DNA from 3 places in the Lysobacter sp. Soil_C_15 genome. Region 3 is predicted to be linked to each of the others. Evidence: riboswitches for the same ligand, from Rfam matches in the RefSeq annotation. Region 3 holds a riboswitch; each other region holds the start of a gene.

Region 1 (7,700 bases), on a different contig from region 3:
GGCGACACCATCCGGGTCGAGGCCGAGGGCGGGCACCTGGTGTTCCGCAAGGGCTGAATCGAGCCAACGACGATCGAGAAAAAATGGCCCGCGATGCGGGCCGTTTTTCGTTGTGCCGCCGATCCTTTAGGAGCTGTGTAGCCGCGACCGGCGAAGCCGCGGATTTCCATATTGCGGCCACGCGACAAGGCGAAGAAAGCCTATTGCCTGGGCTGCGGCGACTACGACTACGCTCGCGTACGTCGCCATTGGGGTCGCGGCTTACGCCGCTCCTACAAAAGGCGCGTCACTGCGCCGCCTTGCGCGGCACGATCCCCAGCGCCCGTTCGATCTGTTCCGGATCGAAGCGCTTGCCGCCCTTGAACACCGCGTCGACCTTGCGGATGTCGCGCATGTCGCGCAGCGGATCGCCGTCGATCAGCACCAGGTCGGCGTAGCGGCCCGGCGCGATCGCGCCGCGCTGGGCGTCGACGCCGAACACCTGCGCCGGGGTCAGGGTCGCCAGGCGCAGCACTTCGGCGTTGGGGATGCCGGCGCGCGCGTACACTTCCAATTCGGCGTGCAGCATGTAGCCGGCCAGGGCGTCGGTGCCCGGCAGCAGGGTCACCCCGGCCTCGTGCAAGGCCTTGAGCAGCTTGAGCATGCTTGGGAAGGCCTGGCGATAGGCTTGCTCCTCGCCCTGCGGCGGTTTCAGCGCGCCCCAGCTGAGATTGCGCCGCGCCTGCGGCGGCAGGCGCTCGGCCACGCCGCGCAGTCCGGGCGGGGTCTTGTCGCTGGGATCGCCGCCGAACAGGTCTTCGGCCAGGGCCATGGTCGGGTCGAGCGTGGTTCGGTGGCGCTTGAGGAAGTCGATGAACTCGCGCACCTGCGGATGCTCGGGCGGGTACTCGTGCGCGTGCGCGGCGACCTCGGTCAGCCGCTTCATGGTCTGGGTGTCGCGCACCCGCGGGTACATGAAGTTGAGCTCGACGAACAGCAAATGCTGCAACTCGTCGGCGCCGGCCTCGACGAACTGCCGCGCCGACATGTTCGCCGGCACGTGGCCGCTGTAGCGCAGGCCGCGCCGGTGCGCGCGGTCGGCGATCACCGGCACCAGCTCGGGCTTGAGCGAGGAATAGCTCTTGATCTGCATGTAGCCGCGGTCGGCGTAGAAATCCACCGCCTTGCGCGCCTGTTCTGCGGTGGCCACCAGCATCTTGGTCGGCCCGGCGTAGGGGCCGGGGCCGTCGATGAAGCCGGCCATCATCACCCGCGGGCCGATTTCGCTGCCGGCGTCGAAGCGTCTGACCCGGGCCGGGAAGGCGTCGAAGTCGTTGGCGACGTCGCGTGCGCTGGTGATGCCGGCGGCGATGTCGAGCGCGCCGTCGTGGGCGCCGGTGTAGTGCTTGTGCACGTCCCACAGGCCGGGCATCAGGAAGCGCCCGCGCGCGTCGAAGACTTCGGCGCCGGCCGGCGCGCTCAGCTGCGCGTCCGGCGCGACCCGTACGATGCGTTCGCCTTCGATCAGTACGCTGGTGCCGGCGGCGACGCTGAGATCGCGCGGGTCGAACACGCGCGCATTGCGGATCAGCAAGGGGCCGGCAGGGGTGTGGGTCAGGCGCCGGGCCAGGTCGGCGGCCCAGGCCGCGGCGGCGGCCTCCTGCAACGCGATCAGCTTCGGCGTGGCCGCCTCGAATTCGCGATCGACCACCGAGAACCAGCCGGCGGCGGCGATCACCGCCGCGGTGCTGCCGTCCTCGCGCAGCCAGACCAGGCGCGGGGTGAAGTCCAGGCCTTCGATGCCCTGCAAGCGCAGCTTGACCGGACCGTGCGCGCCGGCGATCTCGTGCTCGCCCAGATCGCGGCTGCTGGCCTCGCCGGCTGGCAGCAGGGCGAGCCGGCGCTGCGGCGCCTTGAGCAGGGCGCGGGCGAGCGCGCCGGTGGCTTCGGGGGCGGCCTGCAGCGGCAGGAAGAATGCCGGCGCGGCGAGGTCGCGCCGGCCCTGCTCGCTGGGATTGCTCCAACGGGCCTGGCTGCCATCGACCCGATAGCTCTCCTCGAACGGCGTCTTGAGGTAGTCGTTGCCCTGGCCGCTGTACTCGCGCAGGGTGCCGTCGTCGTTGAGCCGCCAGCGCGTGCTGCTGCGGTCGCCGCGGCCGCGGTCGGCGAACTGGTACTCGACCTGCACCGAGCCGTCGGCGGCGGTGGCGACGCTCTGCTCGCCGGCGACGCGGCCCTGCATCAGCACGACGTAGTCGCGTTTGCCGGGCGCCGCGGCGGCGGGAAGGGCGAGGGACAGGCACAACGACAACACAACGATCGGGCGCATCGGCGGGCTCCGGCGGGTGTTTGGCGCGGCGGCGCGGGTGCGCCCCGGCGTTGTATAGCCGATCCGCAGCGGCCGGGATGTGCCGGAAACACGAAAACGCCGGTGCCGGCCTGTGCGCTCGATTCGCGCCGGCCGGACCGGCGGCGCGCCTGGATCGCGGCCGGACCGGACCGCGCCGGACCCTAACCCGCAAAAGCCAAGGCCCGGATCGCTCCGGGCCTTGGCTTGTCTTCAAGGCGTCAGATCGTCACGCCCGGAGGTTCACCACTTGTAGCCGACCTTGACGTAGCCGAACGCACCGTTGAAGCCGAACGGCGAGGCGGTGTTGTACGGCAGGTAGTTGCGGGTGCCGCGCACCAGCTTGGACTCGTCCGGATAGGCGTCGAGCACGTTGTCGCCGCCGAGGGTGAATTCCCAGCGGTCCAGGCGGTAAGTCGCGGCCAGGTCCAGCGTCCACTCGGCGCCGAAGGTCTGGTCCTGGCGCGGGTCGGTGGCGTGCAGTTCGGTGAACTGGCCGTAGCGGGTCGCGGTGGCGTTGAAGCTCCAGTGGCCGGTCTTCCAGTCGCCGGCGAGGAAGAACTTGTCCTTCGGCGCGCCCTTGGTGATGCGGCCGATCTCGGTGCGGCCGATGCGCACCGCCGCCGGGTCGATCGCCGCCAGCCGCGGCGGGTTCGGCGCGATCTTGTCGATCTCGGTCTTGGAGTAGTTGTAGCCGGCGGTGAGGTTGAGCTTGCCGGAGGCCAGCTCCCAGCCGTAGGTGGCGATCACGTCCACGCCCTGGGTCTTGGTGTCGACCGCATTGGTGAAGTAGCGGCCGCCGCCGATGCCCGGATAGCCGTTGGCCTGCAGGTAGTTGCGTACCGCGGTGCTGGTCAGGTTCTCCGACAGCAGGATGCGGTCCTTGACCTTGATGTCGTAGGCGTCGACGGTGATGTACAAGGCGTCGGCCGGCTGCAGCACCAGGCCCAGGCTGTAGTTGGTCGATTCCTCGGCCTTCAGCGGCTCCGAGCCCAGCGCGACCGCGGCCGGATTGTCGACCCGGAAGGTGCCGATCTCGTAGGGGATGCCGCTGATGAAGTTGGTCGCGATCGACTGGAAGTACTGCTGCTGCAGCGACGGCGCGCGGAAGCCGGTCGAGGCGGTGGCGCGCAGCGCGACCTTGTCGGTGAAGGCGTAGCGGCCCGACAGCTTGCCCGAGGTGGTTTCGCCGAAGTCGCTGTAGCTCTCGTAGCGGGCCGCGGCGCCGATCGAGAACTTGTCGGTGACGTCGGTTTCCGCGTCGAGATAGAACGAGTAGCTGTGGCGGTCGAAGTCGCCGGCGTCGCTGGCGCGGAAGCCGGAGAACACCTGGGCGCCGGGGATGATCTGGCCGTTCGGCGCGGCGACGCCGCCGTTGGCGTAGGACAGCGGCTCGCCTGCGCGCTGGCTGAACTCCTCGCCGCGCCATTCCGCGCCCCAGGACAGGGTCAGCGGGTAGTTCCAGCCCAGCTCGATCGCGCGGGTGAAGTCGAGGTTGAGCACGTGCTGGGTGACTTCCAGCGCGCCGGCGTAGAACTCGGTCGGCGAGCTCGGGCCCAGGCTGCGGTTGAGGGTGTTCTCGATGTCGAAAGTCAGGCCGTTGTGGCCGTAGTTGTAGCTGAAGTCGATCTGGGTGCCGCCGGCGGTTTCGCCGCGCACGCCCAGCACCGCGGCGCGGTCCTTGCTGACGTTGTGGATCTGCGGCAGGAAGCCGTCGGGGTAGATCGAGGGGATGTTGCGCGGGTCGCCGGCGAAGCGGAAGTAGCCGTTGGACAGCACGTCGCGTTCGCTGTAGCTGCCGAACGAATAGAAGCTCAGGTATTCGACCGGCGAGTACTCGGCGTTGTAGGAGAACGCGCCGTGGTCGATTTCCGGATCGCCGTAGCGCTGCTCGACCCGGCCCTGGAAGGGGCGGGCGCGGTTGGTCTGGTCCTGGTGGCCGCCCTGCGCGGCCAGGCGCAGCCAGCCGTTCTCGCCGAGATTGAAGCCGGCGTCGCCGGAGAGCTGGTACTGCTCGCCGTCGCCGGCGCTGTACTGGCCGTAGCGCGCGGCGATCGAGCCGTTCTGGCCCGAGCCCTTGAGCACCACGTTGACCACGCCGGCGATGGCGTCGGAACCGTACTGGGCCGAGGCGCCGTCGCGCAGCACCTCGACCCGCTCGATCGAGGCGATCGGGATCGCGTTGAGGTCCACCGGCGAGGAGCCGCGGCCCTGGCTGCCGTTGAGGTTGATCAGCGCGGTGGTGTGGCGGCGCTTGCCGTTGACCAGCACCAGCACCTGGTCCGGGGCCAGGCCGCGCAGCTGCGCCGGGCGCACCGCATCGGTACCGTCGGTGATCGCCGGACGCGGGAAGTTCAGCGAGGGCAGGGCGCGCGACAGCGCGGTCGCCAGCTCCGCCGTGCCGGTGGCCTCGAGGGTTTCGGGGGTGATGATGTCGATCGGCGCGGTCGATTCGGCGACGGTGCGGTCGGACACGCGGGTGCCGGTCACGATCACCTGGTCGAGCGTCTTGGCGTCGCTTTGCGGCGCGTCCTGCGCATAAGCCGGGACAGCGAGAGCGAGCAGCAGAGCCAGGGCCAGGGGATGGCGCGGGCCGGCGGGGGTACGGCGGACGTGCATGGCGACTCCTTGAGGGATTGACAGCGATGTCATTGCATTTAACACGCGCATAACAATCGGTCAATAAAGCCGCCAAAGTCCGACTATCGGCAATAGTCCAAAAGTGGTATCGGGCCACGAAACACATATTGGTGCCGATTCGGCGTTCCGCCCGGTCGCCGTTGCCCGATACGGCGTCGCTCATTCGGGCCCAGCGCCCCCATACGCTGGCGTCGCCACCGGGCCCGACTGTTAAGATGCCCGCGCTCAAGGTGATCGCCGGCACATTCGCCGGCGATTGAAACGGGAATCCGGTCGTCGTCTGCCTCGCAGGCGGCCAAGCCGGAGCTGCCCCCGCAACGGTAGGCGAGTAGACGTACCGCACGCAGCCACTGTGTTCCGACACGGGAAGGCGCGGTACGCGATGCCGGTTCCGCACAGGACCGGATCGGCTCGCGAGCCCGGAGACCGGCCCGGAGCGCGAACCGACAGGCGGTGGGCCGGTCTCGGGGCGAAGGCGCGCGTGCGCCGTCTCCTGGCCGTTTCCGCCTTCTGTCACGACCGATCACGGCCGCGCGGGAGAGCGCGGCCCTGGAGACCGCCTGTGACTTTGCCTTGCTGCGCCCCACGCCTGCGTCTTGCTTCCCTGTGTTTCGCCGGCGGCGTGCTCGCCGCTCCCGCGCTGGCCCTCGCCGCGCCCGCTGCGGTCGATCTCGACCAGGTCGTGGTCACCGCCACCCGCACCGCCCAGACCCAGGACGCCACCCTCGCCGCGGTGACGGTGATCGACCGCGCCGAGATCGAGCGGCGCCAGCCGACCTCGCTGCCGGACCTGTTGCGCGGCGCGCCCGGCGTGTCGCTGGCCAACAACGGCGGCGCCGGCAAGCAGACGTCGCTGTTCCTGCGCGGCACCGAATCCGACCACGTGCTGGTCTTGGTCGATGGCATCAAGCTCGGTTCGGCGACCAGCGGCGGCACCGCGCTGCAGGACATTCCGGTCGAGCAGATCGAGCGGGTCGAGATCGTGCGCGGGCCGTTCTCCAGTCTGTACGGCTCCGAAGCCCTGGGCGGGGTGATCCAGGTGTTCACCCGCCGCCCGCAGGGCGCGTTCGCGCCCAGCTTCAGCGCCGCGATCGGCAGCTACCAGACCCACCGAGCCAGCGCCGGCGTGGCCGGCAAGGGCGAGCGCGGCTGGTATTCGGTCAACGCCGCGCACGAAGACACCGACGGCATCAACGCCTGCCGCGGCAAGCCGGCGCCGCGCGGCGCCGGCTGTTTCACCCACTCGCCCGATCGCGACGGCTATCGCAACCAGTCGCTGACCGTGCAGGGCGGCTACCGTTTCGACGAACGTTGGGAGGCCGAGGCGCGCGCGTTCCGCGCCGAGGCCTACAACGAATACGACGGCAGCCAGAACAACCAGGCCGACAGCGTGCAACAGGTGCTCGGCGCCAAGCTGCGCTATCGACCCAGCGAGCGCGTCGGCTTCAGCGCCAGCGCCGGGCGCAGCGAAGATCTCAGCGAGGCCTATCGCAACGGCAAGTACTCCAGCACCTTCGAAACCCGGCGCGAGCTGGGCTCGCTGCAGGCCGACCTCGGCCTCGGGCCGGGCCTGTTGAGCCTGGGCTTCGACTGGCAGCGCGACCGGATCGACAGCAACGTCGCCTACGCCCGCGACAGCCGGATCCTGCGCGGCGCCTTCGGCCAGTGGCAGCAGGACTTCGGCGCCCACGCCGTGCAGGCCAGCCTGCGCCGCGACGAGGACAGCCAGTTCGGCGGCAAGACCACCGGCAGCGTGCTGTGGGGCTGGGACTTCAACGACGCCTGGCGGCTGACCGCGAGCTACGGCACCGCGTTCAAAGCGCCGACCTTCAACGAGCTGTACTACCCGAACTACGGCAACCGCGAGCTGGGCCCGGAAACCTCGCGCAGCGTCGAACTCGGCTTGCGCGCCGCCTGGGGCGAGCGCCGCCAGCACGTCTGGTCGCTCAACGCCTTCCAGAACAAGATCGACGATCTGATCGCCTACGACGCCTCGATCGGCCTGCCCGGCAACGTCGACAGCGCGCGCATCCGCGGCCTGGAAGCGGCGTTGGACACGCAGCTGGCGCAGTGGGACCTGCGCGCCAGCGCGACCTGGCTGGACCCGCGCAACCTCAGCCCGGGCCCCAATCGCGACAATCGGCTGCCGCGCCGCGCGCGGCACAGCGCACGCATCGACCTGGACCGGCGCGTGTCCGCGTTCTCCTTCGGCGCCAGCGTCTACGCCGCCGGCGAGCGCTACGACGACCTCGCCAACAGCCGCCGGCTGGGCGGTTACGCGCTGGCCGATCTGCGCCTGGGCTACGCCTTCCATCCGGCCTGGAGCGTGCAGCTGAGCGCCAACAACGTGTTCGACCGCCGCTACGAGACCGCCGCGTTCTACAACCAGCCCGGACGCAACTACCTGCTGAGCCTGCGCTACCGGCCCTCCCGCTGAGAACCAGCGCCACCGCCGGCGCTCGCCGGCCCCACCGAGATCCGCCGATGAACCCATCGTCCCGCCCGATCGCCGCCCATGCCCACGCCGTAGCGCCTGCGGCTGCGGCCGCCTGGTCCGCGCCGGTCCGCGCCGCGGTGGCCGGCGCCTTGCTGGTGTTGATGCTCGGCACCCGCTTCCACCATCTGGGCAGCCTGCTGCACCTGCCGGACGCGTCGATGGCGGTGTTCTTCCTCGGCGGTCTTTGGCTGCGCCGGCACGCGGGCTTCGTGGCTTACCTGGGCATGGCGGTGGCGG
Region 2 (7,700 bases), on a different contig from region 3:
CGTGGTCGCCGACGTGGCCGGGCGCTCGTGGGTGCAGTGTTCGTTGCGGCCGACGTGAGTTTTCGGAACGGAAGCGGTAACGGCGGTCGGGTTCCCCTCACCCCAACCCCTCTCCCGCACGCGGGAGAGGGGCTTAGAGGGTTCGATCAGATTCGATCGGGCCATGCGAAGCGGTCGCCGTCGTTCCCCCTCACCCCGCTTGCGGGAGACGGTGCGCCGAAGGGGCGGATGAGGGGGCGAAGCGGTACCGGCGCGCGGCAGTCGCCGCTGCTCGTTCTCCGCGCTCCTCGCTTCGATGCCGAACACCCGAAACGAACAAGCCCGGCATACACCGGGCTTGTTCGTTCTTGCCGCCGCGGCGAATCCGCCTCAGTTGGCCGGCGCGTAGCGCAGGGTCAGGAACCACTCGCGGCCGGGCTGGTTGTAGTACGACACGGTCTCGTACTCGCGGTCGAACACGTTGGCCACGCGCGCCTGCAGGCTCAGCGCCGGGGTGAAGGCGTACTCGGCGCGCAGGTCGAAGGTGCCGTAGCCGCCCAGGCGGGTGCTGTTGGCGGCGTCGTCGTAGCGCGAACCGTAGCCCACCGCGGTGGCGCCGACGCGGAACTTGCCGAAGGCGCGGTCCAGGTCGATGCGGCCGCTGTGCTTGGCGCGGCGCGGCAGATCGTTGCCGCGGTTGAAGCCGCGACGGTTCTCTGTGTCGAGGAAGCTGGCGCTGGCGGCCAGGGTCCAGCCGGCGAACTCGGTGTCGATGCCGATCTCGGCGCCGCGCATGCGCGCGCGTTCGATGTTGTTGGGCAGGTTGATCGCCGCGTCGAAGGTGATCAGGTCGTCGGCGCGGGTGTCGAAGCCGTCGATGCGCGCGTTGAAGTTGTCGCCGCGGTAGGCCAGGCCGACTTCCCAGGTCTTGGACTCTTCCGGCTTGAGCTGGGCGTTGCCGAAGAACGGGTAGTACAGCTCGTTGAAGGTCGGCGCCTTGAACGCGGTGCCGTAGCCGACGGTGACGCGCCAGTTCTCGGCGAAGTCCAGGCCCCAGGCGGCGCCGCCGGTGGTGTGGCCGCCGAACTGTTCGTTGTCGTCGCGGCGCAGGCTGGCTTCGAAGGAGTGGGCGCCGAAGCGGCCCTGGTACTGGACGAAGCCGGCCTTGTTGTCGCGCTCGGCCTCGTCGTAGATCGTGTCGCTGTCGACGCGGTCGCGCAGCCAATCGAAGCCGGCGGTCAGCACGTGACCGTCGGCGACGGCGAAGTCGGCCTGCAAGCTGGCGCTGTCGCGGTCGGTGCTGAAGAAGCCCATCGGCAGCGAGCCGAGGAAATTGTCCGAACTGTCGACGTTGCGGCCGGCGACCAGCTGCACGTTGACGGTCTCGCTGGGGCGCCAGCGGACCTTGCCGCCGATCACCTGCTGCACGGTCTGCGAGTAGTTGACGAAGCTGCCGTCGTAGTCGTTCCGGCCTTCGGCGCGCAGCGCCTGGCCTTCGATGCTCCACTGCTCGTTGAGATCGATCCCGCCGCGCAGCGACAGCGCGTGGCTTTCGTAGCCGTCGCGGTCCGGTTCGTCGGTGAAGCAGCCGGCGAACACCGGGAAACCGGCGCCGCGGCAGGCATCGATGCCCTGGGTCTTGCGGAAGCTGTAGTCGGCGCCGAACCAGCCGCGGCCGCTGCGGCCGCCGAAACCGCTGCCGAACTCGATCGCGCCGTTGCTGCCGCCGCCGACGTGGACGCGCGGAGCGAAGCCCTGCCGCTCGCGGCGGGTGAACACCTGGATCACGCCGCCGATGGCGTCGGCGCCGTACAGGCTCGAGCGCGGGCCGCGGACGATTTCGATCCGGTCGATCAGCGCCAGCGGCAGGTCCTGCAGCGAGGCCAGGCCGGAGGTCGGCGAGCCGATGCGGATGCCGTCGACCAGGAACAGCACGTGGTCGGATTCGCTGCCGCGCAGGAACAGGGTGCTGAGCTTGCCGGCGCCGCCCTGGTTGGACAGCGAGATGCCGGCGCGGCCGCGCAGCAGGTCGTTGAGGTCGCGGGCCTGGCTGCGCTCGATCTCGGTACGGGTCAGCACTTCCACCGGGCTCAGGGCGTCGTTGACGCTGACCGCGGTGCGGTTGGCGGTGACCACGACCTCGTCGAGATCGGTGGCCTCGCCCGCGGGCGCGGCGAGGGCGGTGGCCGGCAGCGCGAGCGCGCAGGCGATGGCGAAGGACAGATTCAGGGCACGCATGGCAAAGCTCCACGACGCGCGCATCGGCGCGCGTCAAAACGGCGAAGGAGGCGGCGGGGGAGGAGGCGGACGACGACGGGCGCGCGAGAACGGCGGCCGTGCCGCGACGCCCTCCGCATCGCAACCGATGGTGCCTCAAGGCCGGTCTCCGGACTCGCGGGCGAAGCCGGCCGTGCCGGCTTCCGGTCGCGGCGCCTTCCCGTGCATCGCACAGTGGCGCAGGCCGCGACCTGGCTCGCTTACCGTTGCGGGGGCAGTGCCGGACTGGGCGCGGCGCCGGCGGAAGATCCGTCGGCCCGGGCGCGTCACCGGCTTCCCGTTTCAACCCCGTGGCGGTCGGCCGTGGGGTCACCTCGAAGCGGGGCGGATTCTACGCGATGGCGGGCGGGCTGTCCGAACGGGCGGTCCGAAAGGGAGCCGCCCGGCCCATTGCCCGCGCGGCGGCATCGCCCCGGATCGGCGGCGGCAGGGCAGGGGGGGGGGGCGTTCGAATGAAGGCGGCCGCCCCGGCTCAGTCGCGCTCGCCGTCTTCGGCGCGCTCGCCGCGCTCATCGGCACCGCCGTCGCGGTCGAAACCGTCGCCGTGGCCGTCGTCGCGCTCGCCGGCCGCGGCGAAGCCGGCGCCGGTCTCGTAGCCCTCGTCGGCGTGCACGGTGGTGCGCACCGGAGCGGCGGCCGGCTTGTTGCGCGGCGCCGGCAGCAGCGCGGTGGCGGCGTCGGCGGCCAGGATCAGTTCCTGCCGGCGCTCCTCGCTGATCTCCTGCCAGTGGCAGTCGAGCAGGGCGCCCTCGATCGCGTACAGCAGGTTGAGGGTCGGTTTGAAGCCGGCGCGCTTGACCCGCATGAAGGCTTCGACCGTGCCGACCGCGGCCAGGTCCTCGTGGGTGCGCAGGCCGACCTGGCGCAGCCAGGCGGCGCTCTTGGGACCGATGTTGCGCATCTTGGCCGCGCTCATGCGAGCGACTCCAGGTAGATCCTGGCCATCGCTTCCAGGCCGGCTTGGTCGTCGGCGTCGAAGCGTTCCGGCAACGGACTGTCGAGATCGAACACGCCGATCAGCTCCTCGCCGCGCAGCAGCGGCACCACCAGTTCCGAACGCGAAGCCGCATCGCAGGCGATGTGGCCGGGGAAGTCGTGCACGTCGGCGACCCGCTGGGTCTGCCGGGTCGACGCCGCCGCGCCGCATACGCCCTTGTCGAGCGGAATGCGCACGCAGGCCGGCAGGCCCTGGAACGGGCCGACCACCAGTTCGCGGCCGTCGTAGAAATAGAAACCGACCCAGTTGAGGTCGGGCAGGGCGTGCGCGATCAGGGCCGACAGGTTGGCGGCGTTGGCGACGCGGTCGCGTTCGCCGTCGAGCAGGCCGCGCGCCTGCGCGGCCAGCTGTTGGTATTGCTCGGCCTTGCTGCCGGTCAAAGAAGAGGCGGTAAACATCGAGGAAGTGTAACAGCGGCGTCTTGCGCGACTACCATGGGCCGATCCGGGAAGCAGGAACAAAAGCGCGAGATGAGTCACAACCAGCCTTCGGTCGCCGACGCCATCCGACCAACGGACGCAAAACGCGCCGACGCCGGCGATCCGGACGCGCGCCCGGCCTGCCCGCCGGGCCTGTTCGTGACCGGCACCGATACCGGCATCGGCAAGTCGGTGGCCAGCGCGGCGCTGCTGCATGCCTTGCGCGCGCGCGGCCTGCGCGCGGTCGGCATGAAGCCGGTAGCCAGCGGCTGCGAGCCGGGGCCGGACGGCTGGCGCAACGAGGACGCGTTGCTGCTGCAGGCGGCGAGCCTGCCGCGGCCGCGCTACGAGGACGTCAATCCCTATGCCCTGCCGCAGCCGCTGGCGCCGGAGATCGCCGCCGCCGAGGCCGGCGTGCGCATCGAGTTGGACGCGATCCGCGCCGCGCATGCGCGACTGGCCGCGCAGGCCGACTGCGTGGTGGTCGAAGGCGTCGGCGGCTGGGCGGCGCCGATCAGCGCCGCGCTGGACCAGCTCGACCTGGTGCGCGCGCTGGACCTGCCGGTGGTGCTGGTGGTCGGCCTGCGCCTGGGCGCGATCAACCACGCCCGGCTCAGCGCGCGCGCGCTGCAGGCCGACGGGGTGCGCGCGATCGGCTGGATCGCCAACGGCATCGACCCGGACATGGCCCGCGCCGACGAGAACTTCGAGATCCTGCGCGCGCGCCTGCCGATGCCGTGCTGGGGCCGGCTGCCGTATGCTCCGCAACCCGACCCGCAGACGTTGGCGCAGCGGCTGACGCCGCTGTTCTGACCGCGCCGTTCGAAGCCGCGCTGCGGCCCGCCCCGCGGCTTGGGTCTGCGTCGCGCGACGCAGACGACAAAAAACCCGGCAACCGAAGTTGCCGGGTTTCCTGTTTTTCCGACTGGGCTTGCCGATGCCGGCCGTCGATCGCGCGCAGAGAGAGGGACGCGCGGCGGCGGCGGCAACCGGCCTGAGCGGAATTACTTGGCGGCCGGGGCGACGCTGGCCTTGGTCGCGGCCTTGGCGGCCTTTTCGACGTTGGCCTGGGTGGTCTTGGCGGCCGATTCGATCTGCGACTTGGCCAGCTCGGCGATCGCTTCGTTGGTCTTCAGCGTGCGGCCGAGGGTTTCCTGGCCGGTGCTGACGGCGCGCTCGACGTTCTCGCGGGCGATCTGCACGCCCTTCGGCCACAGGGTCTTGAAGGCGTCGAAATCGCGCGCTTCGGCGGCTTCGCCGAAGAAGGCGAAGGTCGCGTTGACGCGGTCTTCGATCGCCGCGATCTGCAGGCCGAACACCGCTTCGGCGTTGTCGAGGGCCAGACGGTTGACCTGAGCGGCCGTGTCCGCGAACTGGCGCGTGGCGGCGGCGAACTGTTCGTTGAACTGCTGGTACATGGCTTAGCTCCTGAGTGGTCCAGGCGGAGAACGGCTGGATGGTGCGGTGCAGCATAGCCAGGGCTTTGTTGCGATGCAACATCGCACCGACGAGCGGTCTGAACCGGTTCAGAAAAGCTGCCTGTTCAGCCGTTTAGCGCCCAAGCAGCGGTTCAGGCAAAGCCTAGGTTCGGGCTGTGACGCCCAGGTTTCGCGCCTCTGACAGGCGCGCCGGGGCGCTGCCGCGCGGCGACTGGAGGATTCGCTCCCCGGCCCGAGGGCATGGCGTTCGGGCGTTCGGTGGCGCGCGAGCCGGTGGCTCGCAAGCGCCCCTTCACCCGCTTGCGGGAGAAGATGCCCCGAAGCAGCGCATGAGGGGCCGAGCCGCCGCTCAACCGCGGTAGCGGCAACCGGCGGTGCAGGTCTCGTGGACGACGATTTCGCTCAGCAGCGGCAGCACCGGCTTGAGCTGCTCCCAGATCCACACCGCCAGGCGTTCGCTGGTCGGGTTTTCCAGGCCGGGGATGTCGTTGAGGTAGTGATGGTCCAGGCGGTCGTAGATCGGCTGGAAGGCTTTCTTGACGTCGGCGTAGTCCATCACCCAGCCGCTGTGCTCGCCCAGTTCGCCGGTCAGGTGCACCTCGATGCGGAACGAGTGGCCGTGCAGGCGCGCGCACTTGTGCCCTTCCGGCACGTTCGGCAAGCGGTGCGCGGCCTCGAGGGTGAAGACCTTGAAGATGTTCATGGCGGACATTGTGCGGCAAGCGCTCGGGCGGTGGACGCCGCCGGTCCGGAGCGGGCCGGGCGCGGCGTCGGGACGGCGGATACGAAAAAGCCCGCGGCGCTGGCGGGCTTGGCTGCGGCGGCGGAGCCGACGCGAATCGATGGTGGCTATGGGTGGACTCGAACCACCGACCCCAGCATTATGAGTGCTGTGCTCTAACCGGCTGAGCTACATAGCCACGGGGAACCGCGAATTCTTCATGCCGGAGGGGTTCGTGTCAATGGGGGCGGCGCCGCTTTGCCCGACTTGTCGTCTGCCGCACCCCGTGGCAGAGTCGGAGTCAGTAGAAATTCGGAGTCCGCATCGTGATCGATCCGGACGGTTACAGGCCCAATGTCGGCATCGTGCTGATGCATCCGGACGGCCGCCTGTTCTGGGCGCGCCGCGTGCACCGCGACGGCTGGCAGTTCCCGCAAGGCGGGATGAACAGCGACGAGACGCCGCTGGAGGCGATGTATCGCGAATTGCGCGAGGAGACCGGCCTGCTGCCGCAGCACGTCGAAGTGCTCGGCGCGACCCCGGGTTGGCTGCGCTACCGCCTGCCGCGGCGGGCGGTGCGGCGCAACGACCGGCTGGTCTGCATCGGCCAGAAACAAGTCTGGTTCCTGCTGCGCCTGACCGGCCAGGAGTCAGACCTGCGCCTGGACCTGACCGAGAAGCCCGAGTTCGACCACTGGCGTTGGGTGGATTTCTGGTACCCGGTCGAGCACGTGGTGATGTTCAAGCGCGGCGTCTACGCCAGCGCCCTGCGCCACCTGGCCCCGTTCGCGCGCCATGTCGCCGGTTCCCAGGCGGTGCCGGCGCCCGGCCCCGACACCCGCCTGCACGACCCGCGCCTGGCCGGGCATAACCGGCAGCGGCCGCGCGCCCGTGGCGGCCTGCCCGGCAGCCCGGCCCGCGGCGGCTCGGAACCGGGCGCCTGAGGCCGGGGCGCCTGAGGCCGGGCCGGCAGCAGTCGGCTGCTGTTAATTGACAATCATTCTCATTCCTGGCGAAATGGGTCTCGCAGCCATCCGGCTGCCTGCCCGAACGCCCGCCGCCGTGTACGTCTGCATCTGCAACGGAGTCACCGACCGCGACATCCGCCAGGCCGCCGAGGCCGGGTGCCGCAGCCTGCCCGAGCTGACCATGCGCACCGGCGCCGGCGCCAACTGCGGCAGTTGCCTGGAACTGGCCGCTTCGCTGCTCGATCAGGCGCGCGGCGCGATCGAGCTGCCGCTGCCGGTATTGCAGCAGGCCGCCTGAGCCCGCCGCCCGGCGCGCCCGGGCCCGCGAACGCCACTGATTCTCGACTCCCGTTGCGCACGATTCGCGTTCCGTCATCGCGTCCGCGAAGTGGCTAGAGTGCCCGCCATAGCAACGTCGGAGCCACGGCCATGAAAGGCGACCCCAAGGTCATCGAGTATCTCAACAAGGCGCTCTACAACGAGCTGACCGCGATCAACCAGTACTTCCTGCACGCCAAGATGCTGAAGAACTGGGGCCTGAAAGAACTGGCCGAACACGAGTACCACGAGTCCATCGACGAGATGAAGCACGCCGACAAGCTGTCGGACCGCATCCTGTTCCTCGATGGCCTGCCCAACTTCCAGGCCCTGGGCAAACTGCGCATCGGCGAAAACCCGCGCGAGCTGCTGGCCTGCGACCTGGCGCTGGAGCTGGAAGCGATCCCGCTGCTGCGCGAGGCGATCAAGTACTGCGAAACCGTCAGCGACTACGTCAGCCGCAAGCTGTTCGCCGACATCCTCGACTCGGAAGAAGAGCACGTCGACTGGATCGAAACCCAGCTGGCGCTGATCGAGCGCCTGGGCGAGCAGAACTATCTGCTGACCAAGATCGAGAAAGGC
Region 3 (7,700 bases):
TGTGCGGAGCAGCCCCGCGCAAACGTCGTCCCATAGTGGCTCTTGACTCGAAACAGCCATGGCGTTTTCTTTGCTTACTTTCTTTGTCGCCTTGGACAAAGAAAGTGACCCGGCCGCTTGCGGGCGGAAGCTTTGGTTTGAGCTTTGAGCTCTGGAGCTTCAGAGACCTGCGAACGACTAACGCCGCGACCGCAAGAACGCGGTCGCGGCTTGCGCCGCTCCTACAGACGATAGCTTCGAGCTTCGATCGCTGACGGCAGTCTTGGGTTTTCTGCGCGTCCCGTGGTCGCGGCTTGTGACCTAAGGAAATCCCTGTGGGACGCCGCTCCTACAGACGATAGCTTCGGGCTTCGATCGCTGACGACGGTCTTGGCTTCTCTGCGCGTCCCGTGGTCGCGGCTTGTGACCGAAGGAAATCCCTGTGGGACGCCGCTCCTACCCCACGCGACAGTTTCGGGCTTCGGTCCACGACAACGGCGGTGGGTTTCCTGCGCGTGCAGAGACGACGGTCGGCTCACGCCGCCGGCGGCGGGCCCGAGCGCAGCAGGCTGAAAGCGAAACCGGCGACGATCAGCGCGCCCGCCACCAGCACCGCCCACAGCACCCACGAACGCCAATCCCGCTTCGGCTCCGGCGGCACCAGCGCCGCCTCGCCCGCCAAGGCCGCCGAGGCGCCCAGGCTGGCCTCGGCCGGTTGCCAGTCGCTGCCGCGGCGCTGGCGCAAGGTCTCGATCAACTCCGCCAACGGCGAATCGGCGCGCGCCGCGCGCGCGCTGCCGGCGACCAGGGCGTACGGCGGCTCGCCCTGGGCCAGGAACACCGCGACTTCGGGCCGGTAGCCCAGGCGCAGCACCGGCTCGCCCGGCACCGCGCCGTTGGCGCGCAGCCGCCAGTGGCGGTCGCGCACCGTCGCCGCCAACTGGCGCGCAGCCGAGCGGTCGCCGGCGCCTTCGCCATCGACCCGGTACGCCATCCACGGCCCGGCGCGCGCGACCCAATGCCCCTCGGCCGTGTCGCGGCTGCTCAGCCGCCACTCCAGGGCGTGATTGCCCGGCAGGGCCACGTCGGCCTGCTGGATCGGAAAGCGTCCGTCGAGCTCGAACTCGAACTCGACCCGGCCCTCGCTCTGTTCGACCCGACGCCCGGTGAGCTCGCGCCATTGCAAGGGCGCGGTCGCCGCGTCCGCGGCCAGTTCGGCCATCACTGCGCTGATCGGCGCCGTCGCGTTCGGATCCTGCGGGGTCAGGCGCAGATAGCGCGCCTGCTCGCCGACCGGATCGAACACGATGCGCCGCTGCAGCAAGCGCTGGCCGCCGCGCTGCAGGTCGATCAGCCGGCCGCTGCTCGGCACCGCGCGCCATCGGTCGAGATCGTCGCTGGCCTCGACCCGGTACGTCGCCTCCAGCGCGGCGCCGGGCGCCCATTCCAGTTCCAGCGCCAGAATCGGCGAGCGCAGCCGGCTGGCATCGATCAACAACGCGGTCTGCGGCGCGCGCGCGCCGCCGGTGCTGCGCGCTTCGACCCGGCGCAGGCGGCCGTCGGTTTCGACCTCGCTGATCAGCTCCCAACCCGCGCCGGCCGCGTCCGCCGGCGCGGCCGGCAAGGCGAACCACGGCAGGCTGGCGCGTTGCGGCGCGCGCGCCAGCGGCTGTTCCGGCGCGAACACCGCCGCCGGCACCGGCCTGCCGGCGCTGTCGAGCACGTCGAGGTCGCGCAATCGCGCATCGCGCACCTGGCGGTACACCGACTCGTCCAGCACCACCCGGTAGGCGCCGCCGTCGTCGCGGCCGAGCCGCAACGGCCATTGGCGCGCGTAGTCGTCGCGTGGCGCGGCGACGGCGGCGAGCGGCAGCAGGCACAGCGCGGCGAACGCGCGCGGCAGGGAACGCAACGCAACAGTCGGGAAGTTCAAACGCCGGTCTCCGCGGAGTCGGATGAGGTTGCCGTCGAGGACGAAGAACGCGCTGCCGGCGCCGCAGCGGACGGCGGCGCCGGCGCGAAGTAGCCGACCACGGTGCACAGCAGGCCGTAGGCGATGAACGAGGCGATGCCGAGCAGATTGCCGAGGTGGCCGCGGTCGACCAGCACCAGCTTGGCCAGCACCACCGCCATCAGCACCGCTCCGGCCAGCCACAGGCCGCGCTGGCCGCGGCGCGAGCCGGCGATCCAGCCGGCCACGCCGAGCACGCTCCAGACCACGGTCAGGCTGGTCTGCACCAGGCTGGTGTCGAACATCGACGGTCCCCAGGACACTGCGCCCCAGGCATGCGCAGCGCGCAGCACCTCCAGGGTGATCAGGCCGAACCCGGCCGCCGCCAGCAACGGCACGCGGCGCCTGCCCAGGCCGGCCTCGACCAGCGGCGAGGCCAGCCACACGCCGGCGATCGCCAGCGCCGCCCACTGCAGCAGGCCGAGCGGATTCAACAGCGGCAACCACGGCAGCGGCGAGGACCGCGCCGGGTCGAAAGCGTACAGCGCGATCGCCAGCCACGCCGCCAGCAGGAACGAGGCCAGCGACGGCGCGCGCCAACGCGGCAACTGCGCCGCCACCGGCCAGCCGATCGCGCGCGGACGCCACAGCAGCAGGGCCGCGCTCGCCAGCACCGGCAACAGCACCGCCGCGGCGCCCCAGCCACTGCCGTAGACCTCGTCGACCGGCACCGTGCGGCCGTCGGGCCGCAGCCAGCGGTGCAGGCCGATGCCGATCGCCAAGGTCCAGGCCCACAGCCAGCCGGCATGGGCGAAACCGAGTTCCGCTCCGGCGCGCTCGCGCAGCGCGGCCAGGCTGCGCGCGCCGCATAGCGCATACGCCGCCCAGGCCAGCCCGCCCAATGCGGCAAACGGCTGCCCGTGCGCTTCGACCTGGGCGAACACCAGCGGCACCGCCGCGAGCAGGGCCAAGGTCGCGGTCGCCGACAGCGCGCGCCAATCGTGGCGGCGGAACACCTCGGCCGCGGCCAGGCCGGTCGCAGCGATCAGCATCAGCACCGCATCGACGCGTTCGCGCGCCATCACAAACTCGGCGATCTCGCTGCCGACCGCGCCCAGCCACCAGGCCAGCCCCCAAACGTAATACGGCAAGGCCAGTCGCGGCGCGGCGCTGCGGCGATGGCTCCAGGCGCTGGCGAAACCGGCGACGGCGATCAGCAGCGCGCCGGCGAAGCTGGCATTGAGCAGCGGACGCTGCGCGTCCCACACCGCATCGCTGGCGCCGATCGCGAACGCGAAGGCGGCCGCCAGTTGCAGGCCGGCGCCGGTCAGCTGCGGCAGCAGGCGGTGCTGGCGCAGGCCCAGCCAGACCAAGGCCGCGCCTTCCAGGGCGAACACGCAGGCGGTGGCTTCGGCCGCCAGGGCCAAGGGGATCGCCAGGGTCGCAAAGCCCACCGCGAGCAAGGCATAGGGCGTGGCCAGGCCGACGAAGCGCGCATCGCGGCGCAGCGCCGCGGCCAGCAGCGCGTACAGCGCGCCCAGGCCCAGCGCGCAGAACGCCAGCGGCATGCGCTCGCCTTCCAGCAAACCCGCTTGCAGCGAGAACGCGATCAACGGCGTGCCGAACACCAGGCAGCCGTCGATCAGGTCGCGTCGCCCGGCGGCGCGGCGGCGTGCGTACAGCACCGGGATCAGCAGATAGAAGGCGAAGAACAGCAGCAGGAACGGTTCGGTGCTGGCGAAGTGCTCGGCGCGGTAGCGCAGCACGCCCCACAGCGTGCCGATGCCCCAGGTGAAGGCGAAGCCGAGCAGGTTCAGCGCCCGCCACGGCCGCCACCAGGCGATGGCGAAGATGCCGGCGTTGAGCACGGCGTAATAGCCGAACAGGGCGACGTGGTTGCCCGAGCCGGTCGACAGCCAGATCGGCGCGAGGAAGCCGGCCAGGATCGCGAACACCGCCAGCGCCAGCGCGTTCTGTCGCACCGCCAGCACCCCGGCGCCGGCCACCAGGGCCACGCTGAGTCCGAACGCGGCCGCGGCCGGGATCATCCCGTACAGCTTGAACGCGGCGAACACCACCAGCAGCAGCACGCCGATCGCGCCGCCCTGCAGGCTCAAGGCGAACGCCCGCTTGCGTTCGCGCTGGCGCCAGCCGAACACCAGGCCGGCCATCGCCGCCAGGGCCACGCCGCTCAGGCGCAATTCCATCGGCAGGCGCATCCAGCCCTGGTCGCTGGCGTACTTCAGCAGGGCGGCGACGCCGGCGAACAACACCAGCACGCCGACCTTGACCGGCACGTTGCCTTCGCTGAACCAGCGCCGCAGCCAGCGCAAGCCGAGCGTGAACACGTCCGGCGGCGGAGGTGCGGCCGGCGCCCGCGGCGCGGCTGGGCGCGGCGGCAAGGGCGGCGGCGCGGCGCGCGCGGCCACCGGCGGGGCCGACGGCAACGGCGGCGGCGGCGGCGATGCGGACGCCGGACCGTCCTGGGCCGCGACGGCCGCTGGCGGCGCAGTGGCCGGGACCGGCCGCGGCGGCGCTTCGCCCGCCATGCGTTCGGCCAGGGTCGGTTCGCGCGTCTCGGCCTGGCTGCGCAGGCCGGTCAGCACGCGCTCCAGTTCGCTCACCCGCGACTTCAGCCCGGCGATCTGGACCAGGGCGACCACGAGCAAGACCGGCACCAGCAGCACCGCCAGCGCCAGCAACACGAGTAGTGATTCCATCACGCTTTCCCGGTCCTTATGGCGCGCACGTTACACCATGCCGGGCTTGGCGATTAAGGGGCTTGACTCTCCTCGCATCTCACTGCCTCACCATATATCGCGTTGACGGATCGAGCGAACCACACTATGTTGTGCCCGTCGGTGCCGGTCGCGAGATCGGCCGAAAAGGGAAGCCGGTAGGGGCAAGGCGTTGGACGCCGCCCGAAGCCGGCGCTGCCCCGCAGCGGTATGGGAAACGAACGGGTCATGGCACTGGGCGGAGCGCCTGGGAAGCGGCCTTAGTAGGCAAGAGCGAGGAGTGGAGCGCAGAGCAGCGAGAAGTGAGACAAGCGGCCCCAAGGGCTTTACTCACTCCTCGCTTCTCTGCGCTCTTTTCTCGCTCTCAAGTCCCGAGCCCGAAGACCTGCCGACAGCCGCGCGCCTGCACACCGCGCGGTACCGGCCCAGGAGTCTTCGGGGGAAGACGGCCGGTGTCGCAACGCGAGGGCCTCGCCGCCGCCGCGTCCGTCCGTTTCGGCGCCATGCGCGGAACGGGCCGCGCCCGTCTCGGCGCGTGCGACACCCTGCCAGCACGCTCCCGAGTTTCCGCGCCCGCGGGGGCACGGCCGTGCCATCGGCGACGCCGCGCGCGCGGCCCGTCGCGATGGCGCGTCCGCGCTTTCCGCACGCCGCCCTTCGCGGGAAGGACGGCGACCCGTGCGCCCATGCCCCGGAGACGCCCATGACCACGCTCGCCACCGATCCTTCCGTCGCCGCCGCCCCCGCCGGCGCCGCCCCGACCCGCCAGGACGCCTCCGCCGCGCCCGGCTTCGCCCTGACGCCGCCCGCGGCCAACCTCACCATGAGCGTGACCAAGCGCAGCGGCCGCCGCGAACCGGTCGACCTGAACAAGATCGTGCGCGCGGTGACCCGCTGCGGCGAAGGCCTGTACTCGGTCGACCCGATGCGCGTGGCCACCCGCACCATCTCCGGCCTGTACGACGGCGCGACCACCCGCGAACTCGACGAACTGTCGATCCGCACCGCCGCCCTGCTGACCGCCGAGGAGCCCGAGTACGGCCGCCTCGCCGCGCGCCTGCTGGCCGGGGTGATCGAGAAGGAAGTCGCCGGAGTCGAGATCCACGCTTTCTCGCAGTCGATCCAGCGCGGCCACGAGCTCGGCCTGATCAACCAGCGCCTGCTCGAATTCGTCCAGGCCCATGCGCGCAAGCTCAACGACGCGATCGACCGCGGCCTGGACGCCCGCTTCGATTACTTCGGCCTGCGCACCCTCTACGACCGTTACCTGCTGCGCCACCCGACCGCGCGCACCGTGATCGAGACCCCGCAGCAGTTCTTCCTGCGCATCGCCTGCGCGCTCAGCGAGGACGTCGGCGACGCCCTGGCGCTGTACCGGCGCATGGCCCAGCTCGACTACATTCCGTCCTCGCCGACCCTGTTCAACGCCGGCACCACCCACGAGCAGCTGTCGAGCTGCTTCCTCCTGGACTCGCCGGACGATTCGCTGGAAGCGATCTACAAGCGCTACATGGACGTGGCCAAGCTGAGCAAGTTCAGCGGCGGCATCGGCCTGAGCTATACCCGGATCCGTTCGCGCGGCTCGCTGATCCGCTCGACCAACGGCCTGTCCAACGGCATCGTGCCGTGGCTGAAGACCCTCGACGCCTCGGTCGCCGCGGTCAACCAGGGCGGCAAGCGCAAGGGCGCGGCCTGCGTGTATCTGGAGCCCTGGCACGCCGACGTCGAGGAATTCCTCGAACTGCGCGACAACACCGGCGACGAAGCGCGCCGCACCCATAACCTCAACCTGGCCAACTGGATTCCGGACGAATTCATGCGCCGGGTCGAAGCCGACGGCGATTGGTCGCTGTTCGACCCGGCCAAGGTGCCGCAGCTGACCGACCTGTGGGGCGAGGCGTTCGAGCGCGCCTACCGCGCCGCCGAAGCCGCCGGCCTGGCGACCAAGAAGGTCAAGGCGCGCGACATCTACGGCCGGATGATGCGCACCCTGGCGCAGACCGGCAACGGCTGGATGAACTTCAAGGACAAGTCCAACCGCGCGTCCAACCAGACCCTGCGCGACGGCAACGTCATCCATCTGTCGAACCTGTGCACCGAGATCCTCGAGGTCACCTCGCAGGACGAGACCGCGGTGTGCAACCTGGGCTCGATCAATCTCTCGCACCACGTCGAGATATACGAGGACGGCAAGGGTGCGTTCGATTTCGACAAGCTGGCCGAGACCGTGCGCCTGGCCGTGCGCCAGCTCGACCGGGTCATCGACCTGAACTTCTACCCGATCGAGACCGCGCGCCGCGCCAACCTCAAGTGGCGCCCGGTCGGCCTGGGCTCGATGGGCCTGCAGGACGTGTTCTTCAAGCTGCGCCTGCCGTTCGACTCGGAACCGGCGCGCAAGCTCGCCCAGGAGATCGCCGAGGCGATCTACTTCCACGCCTTGTCGGCGTCGAACGAACTGGCGATGGAGCACGGCCGGCACCCGGCCTTCGCCGACACCCGCGCCTCGGTCGGCGAGCTGCAGTTCGAAGCCTGGGGCGTGACGCCTTCGCAGCCCGAGCGTTGGGACGCGCTGCGCAAGCGCATCGCCGAGCACGGCCTGCGCAATTCGCTGTTGATCGCGATCGCCCCGACCGCGACCATCGCCTCGATCGCCGGCTGCTACGAATGCATCGAGCCGCAGGTGTCGAACCTGTTCAAGCGCGAGACGCTGTCCGGCGACTTCCTGGTGGTCAACAAGTACCTGGTCGAAGAGCTCAAGCGCCTGGGCCTGTGGACCGCGGACATGCGCGACCGGATCAAGATGGCCGAAGGCTCGATCCAGGCGGTGAACGAGATCCCCGAATCGCTGCGCCAGGTCTACCGCACCGCCTGGGAGCTGCCGATGCGCTCGCTGATCGACATGGCCGCCGACCGCGGCGCCTACATCGACCAGAGCCAGTCGCTCAACCTGTTCATCGAAAGCCCGAACATCGGCCAGCTCAGCTCGATGTACATGTACGCCTGGAAGAAGGGCCTGAAAACCACCTACTACC

Evidence for each region. Region 3 has a riboswitch for cobalamin ahead of AC3A57_RS20495 (ribonucleoside-diphosphate reductase subunit alpha). Riboswitches for the same ligand answer to the same signal wherever they lie in the genome.
Region 1: linked by a shared signal. The riboswitch ahead of btuB (TonB-dependent vitamin B12 receptor) and the one ahead of AC3A57_RS20495 (ribonucleoside-diphosphate reductase subunit alpha) in region 3 are both predicted to bind cobalamin.
Region 2: linked by a shared signal. The riboswitch ahead of btuB (TonB-dependent vitamin B12 receptor) and the one ahead of AC3A57_RS20495 (ribonucleoside-diphosphate reductase subunit alpha) in region 3 are both predicted to bind cobalamin.

The regions. Positions count from the first base shown of each region.
Region 1 covers NZ_JBDGIR010000008.1:18,007-25,706, reverse strand. Annotated here, with positions in the region: gene clpB (ATP-dependent chaperone ClpB) at 1-57, shown strand, start outside; gene AC3A57_RS17615 (amidohydrolase family protein) at 287-2,308, opposite strand; gene AC3A57_RS17610 (TonB-dependent receptor plug domain-containing protein) at 2,570-4,945, opposite strand; cobalamin riboswitch at 5,178-5,415, shown strand; gene btuB (TonB-dependent vitamin B12 receptor) at 5,556-7,403, shown strand; gene AC3A57_RS17600 (hypothetical protein) at 7,451-7,700, shown strand, end outside.
Region 2 covers NZ_JBDGIR010000005.1:297,768-305,467, forward strand. Annotated here, with positions in the region: gene AC3A57_RS14130 (hypothetical protein) at 1-58, shown strand, start outside; gene btuB (TonB-dependent vitamin B12 receptor) at 370-2,217, opposite strand; cobalamin riboswitch at 2,340-2,588, opposite strand; gene AC3A57_RS14140 (TfoX/Sxy family protein) at 2,729-3,172, opposite strand; gene AC3A57_RS14145 (GAF domain-containing protein) at 3,169-3,651, opposite strand; gene bioD (dethiobiotin synthase) at 3,724-4,485, shown strand; gene AC3A57_RS14155 (phasin family protein) at 4,677-5,090, opposite strand; gene queD (6-carboxytetrahydropterin synthase QueD) at 5,461-5,814, opposite strand; tRNA gene AC3A57_RS14165 (tRNA-Met) at 5,955-6,031, opposite strand; gene AC3A57_RS14170 (RNA pyrophosphohydrolase) at 6,159-6,776, shown strand; gene AC3A57_RS14175 ((2Fe-2S)-binding protein) at 6,895-7,098, shown strand; gene bfr (bacterioferritin) at 7,230-7,700, shown strand, end outside.
Region 3 covers NZ_JBDGIR010000011.1:40,671-48,370, forward strand. Annotated here, with positions in the region: gene AC3A57_RS20485 (DUF3999 domain-containing protein) at 515-1,891, opposite strand; gene AC3A57_RS20490 (DUF2339 domain-containing protein) at 1,909-4,650, opposite strand; cobalamin riboswitch at 4,773-5,075, shown strand; gene AC3A57_RS20495 (ribonucleoside-diphosphate reductase subunit alpha) at 5,492-7,700, shown strand, end outside.